DNA from 2 places in the Lysinibacillus sp. fkY74-1 genome. Region 2 is predicted to be linked to the other one. Evidence: predicted binding sites of a transcription regulator. Region 2 holds the regulator's gene; the other holds the start of a gene.
The links. Region 2 encodes LexA, which represses DNA repair genes until DNA is damaged. Its sites were predicted from a motif close to CGAACATATGTTCG; they were not measured.
Positions count from the first base shown of each region.

Region 1: uvrB (excinuclease ABC subunit UvrB) is a predicted target of LexA. The motif match lies at 1,016-1,029, and genes of this name have one in related genera.

Region 1 covers NZ_CP170173.1:676,285-678,697, reverse strand. Annotated here, with positions in the region: gene uvrB (excinuclease ABC subunit UvrB) at 1-942, opposite strand, end outside; gene ACE1MS_RS03140 (IDEAL domain-containing protein) at 1,266-1,514, opposite strand; gene ACE1MS_RS03135 (competence protein ComK) at 1,741-2,250, shown strand; one part of gene prfB (peptide chain release factor 2) at 2,291-2,413, opposite strand, start outside.
Region 2 covers NZ_CP170173.1:1,187,714-1,190,126, reverse strand. Annotated here, with positions in the region: gene ACE1MS_RS05515 (YneB family resolvase-like protein) at 1-192, opposite strand, end outside; gene yneA (cell division suppressor protein YneA) at 189-503, opposite strand; gene lexA (transcriptional repressor LexA) at 670-1,287, shown strand; gene ACE1MS_RS05500 (gamma-glutamyl-gamma-aminobutyrate hydrolase family protein) at 1,391-2,113, opposite strand; gene ACE1MS_RS05495 (prepilin peptidase) at 2,148-2,413, opposite strand, start outside.

The sequences.
Region 1 (2,413 bases), 510 kb from region 2:
TAAAGTTAAGTGACGGGAATAGTTCTCAATCCCCGAACAAAAGCCCATTTCACGCATCATTTCTAAATCATAACGCGTTCGTTGCTCTAGACGTTGAGCCTCCAACAATTTATCCTCGGCACGCAATAATGCCAAACGATCTTCTAATTCTTTTTCGATATTTTCAATTGCTTTTCGCATTTTTTCTTCTCGTGTAACGAAGTGGGATGCTGGAAAAATAGCAACATGCTCTCGATCTGATAATATTTCTCCAGTTAAAGCATCTACTTCACGGATACGATCAATTTCATCCCCAAAAAATTCGACACGAATACAATGTTCATCACGCGAGGCTGGGAAAATTTCAACTACATCTCCTCGTACCCGAAACGTTCCACGTGTAAAACTAACATCATTGCGCTCATATTGAACATCTACAAGTTTGCGCAGTAACTGATTACGTTCAATTTCCATACCTGTGCGAATCGATACAACCATTTCACGATATTCTTCTGGAGAACCAAGACCGTAAATACAGGATACAGATGCAATAATAATGACATCATCACGCTCAAATAATGCCGAAGTTGCAGAGTGGCGCAGCTTATCAATTTCATCGTTAATGCTAGAATCCTTTTCTATATAAGTATCTGTCTGCGGTACATAGGCTTCTGGTTGGTAGTAATCATAGTAACTAACAAAATATTCTACAGCGTTATTTGGAAAGAACTCTTTGAACTCACTATATAATTGGCCCGCCAATGTTTTATTGTGTGCCATAATGAGTGTCGGTTTTTTAACCTGCTGGATGACATTAGAAATCGTAAACGTTTTTCCAGTTCCTGTAGCACCTAGTAACGTTTGATGACGCTTGCCTGCCTTCACACCCTCCACTAATTCCGCAATTGCCTGTGGCTGGTCCCCATTAGGCTGATATGGCGCTTGTAAATCAAAAGTTTGCACACCTGTCCCCGTCCTTTCTTTCCAATTTGTACATATATTTTAGCATAGCAATATTAAAATATCGAACATTTAACGAACGAATGTTTGTAATTTTTTTCTATCCCTAAAATGGAAGATGGCCCATCAACCTTCTACTTTCATCATAGCCGTTTCAACAGGTTTTCAAGCTTTATCTATTCATTAGTCAATTATAGAATGGTAGTCGCAATTTCTCGTTTCTCATTTTTAGTGCAATTTCATAAATTGAGTGCATTGGACCCCACCCACTCTATCATTTCCAAAAACAAAAATCCCGCTCTCCATAGACGCGGAGAGCGGAATAATTAGTATGATTCATCTTCTGTTTGATGCAAGGAGTTTAGTTCGGTTGCGTATTGATAAAATGCGTTTTCATCTTTATCATCGAGCGCTCTATCTATCAGAACTATGAGCTGCTCTTGTCGATGCATACGCTGGATACGATTTAAAAATAAATCTAAATAAATCTCGTTTAATAATCTCTCTGCCTCATCAACTTTTTTTGAATGACCAACGGCTTTTAGAAAATCTGTGTACGAATAATATTTATCCAACGATCTCACCCCGATCCTTTTCTAAATTATATGAAAATTGAAATTAAAAAGCAATGCTTACGATTTGAAAATAACTTGAATTAGCTACTAAACTCGTGAAGTTTAAAGCAAACTCTCTAAGCATTTCATTCATTTATAAGCCTTGTTCCATTATTTTGTATATTTTTTGAAATTCATATTATGTACTACACTACGATTATCAATAGAAAAGGGAGGCACTTTCACTATGACTACCAAATTTGTTAATGGCTATTTAATTTCCTTTAACACTTACTTGCTACAACCTATTCAGCATGACGCTAAAGTTTTTACTCATGTTATTGACAAACATAATGAGCTAATTGTTACTCGGAAACCGATGCATGTACTAAGAAAATCCTGTATATCATTAGGCTCCACCTATGAAGCTGCCAAGCAATCTGCTAAACGTTTTTTTGGTAATCAACATAAGCTACCAATAGTTGTGGCTTTTGATTATGGGTTTCCTTGCATTTTTCTACCAACCTATTCACCGAATTCAATTCATAATATATGGATAGGACTCCATGCTATTACTAACATTACACCTAGTAAAACAGGATGTGTTGTCACATTAAAAAATGATAAAAAGATTGAGCTACCTATTCAATATGCTTCTATTAGTAAGCAGTTTGTAAATGCATCAATGCTCTATAAACATTATATGAACGAACGAAAACAGCTTAGTCAAGACTCCCCCTATCATCCACCCTTTTAACTACAAGAATCCCCCAAGATTAACTCTTGGGGGATGGATATTAATTAATTTTTGAACGTAAGTACGCATTAATAAACGGATCTAAATCTCCGTCCATTACCGCTCCGACATTCCCTGTTTCTTCATTGGTACGATGATCTTTTACCATAGAGTATGGATGGAA
Region 2 (2,413 bases):
CATTTCAAGTAAGCCTTCGCGTTCAACATCATAACCGCTATGCTTATCTTTAAAAACACCCTTTACTTCATAGCCTTGCTCTTTAGCACAGAGCACTAATTCTTCTTGTTGGCGCTCTAACGAGGAGCTTTGCGTTTCTTTTTCAGTACTTACCCGGCAATAGACAACAGCCGTCATTTGATTATTTTTCATTGTTCGTTTCTCGCAATTTCAATGGTTTTGATGGGACTGGCTTGATCACTCAAAACTGGAATGACTAGAGATTTACCCGCCACGATTTTAATATCTGCTAACTCATTTTCTGATTTGACAAGTTTAATCCAATCTTCTTTACTCATTTTACCACGGTATTGTTCGGCTAACGACCACAAGCTATCCCCATGTTCAATTTGAATTTCAGCGTAATTAACATCCCCCGGATCAGTGATGTAAAGGTAACTTGCGAAGAGTAAACAAGCACCTAATAATATAGTGATATGTGTATTTTTCTTTAACCATTTCATCATTATAACCTCTTTTCTAGAATGTTTGTTCGGAATATATGTTCCCATAATAAAGCGAACAAACGTTTTTGTCAAACACTTTTCGAACCTATGTTTGCATACGTGTTCGCATTCTGTTATACTATCAAATAAGAAGAATGATATTAGAAAAAAGAGGTGAGCAATCATGAAAAAAGTATCGAAAAGACAAGAGGACATTTTAGCGTTCATTAAAGACGAGGTACGAGCTAAAGGGTATCCGCCATCAGTCCGTGAAATCGGGGAAGCTGTTGGACTTGCTTCAAGTTCAACTGTTCATGGTCATTTGGCTCGATTAGAACAAAAGGGTTTTATTCGTCGAGATCCAACAAAACCACGTGCTATTGAAATTCTTGAACCTGAAGAATCCATCCAAAAGCAACACGTCATCCATGTACCACTTGTAGGGAAGGTTACAGCAGGTTCTCCTATTACAGCTATCGAAAATATTGAAGAGTATTTCCCACTGCCTGATACATATGGCACGAGTGAGGATCAGTTATTCATGCTAGAAATTATGGGTGAATCGATGATTGAAGCAGGAATTTTAGATGGTGATTTAGTGATTGTGAAGCAAAAATCAACGGCTAATAATGGAGACATTGTTGTAGCCATGACAGCTGAAGATGAAGCTACTGTAAAACGATTCTTTAAGGAAAAAAACCATTTCCGTTTACAGCCTGAAAATTCATCAATGGAACCGATTATCGTCGATCAAGTATCCATTTTGGGACAAGTTGTTGGTCTGTATCGCCGTGTACATTAATTAAATGAGGGTTTGAGGATTGTGTTCCTTCACTGAGCATAAATCCTCTTTTTTACGCAAAAAAAGAATCCATAAACTATTGGATTCTTTTGACAACGGCCTTTTAAGCCTCTTTTTTAAATTTTATGCTCGCTTCAATAAACGCTGCAAATAGCTTTTGTGCATGCGGATCTCCTGCTATAGCTAATTCCTCTGGGTGCCACTGGACAGCCAAGCAGAATGGTAATTCCTCATGTACCACCGCTTCAATAATGCCATCACTTGATTTCGCTGCAACTTTTAAATTCTCCGCTAGTACATTCACTGATTGATGATGAAAAGAATTGACGGCAATTTTCTCTTGTTCCAGAATAGTGGCTAATAAATTCTCCGCAATAATTTGTACATAATGCGTTGCTACTGATCTACCGGCCTGTTGCATATGTTTAATAAGCTTTGTACTATAATGGTCACTATCAATGTCCTGATATAACGTCCCGCCTAATGCAACATTTAATATTTGGATACCCCGACAAATACCGAAAATAGGCATTTTTCGTAAAAATGCAGCCTCAATTAATGCTAATTCTACGGCATCTCTAGCTGGATGAATTTTACCTAACTTTGGTGAAGGGTCCACTCCAAATAAAAAAGGATGTACATCATAGCCTCCCGATAGCAATAAGCCATCCGTAAGGGCTAAAATTTGTGCAGCATCTTCCTCAACCCCTAACGGAATAATGAGGGGGATACCGCCCGCCTCAATAATACTTTTGCTGTAAGCAGCATTTAAATGAGCTGATAAATCATCTTCTACAAAAGCTGTAATTCCAATAATCGGCTTCACTTGATTCCCCTCCACAAAATTGAAGATTAAATACTTACCAAAAACCTAAGTACCACTTGATGAACGAATCTCCATAGAAATAAACAATATTAGCGGCTAATGCAATTGATGGGCCAAAGGGAATAGGTGTTTTTCTTCCCTGTTTACGCTTTAATAAGACAACTATTCCGACTATCATACCAATGATAGCAGCTAAAAATAAAGTCAACAGCGTATGAATAGTACCGAGAACAAGACCAATTAAAAAGAATAATTTTATATCCCCTCCTCCCATTCCACCTTTCGATAAAACCGCAATAC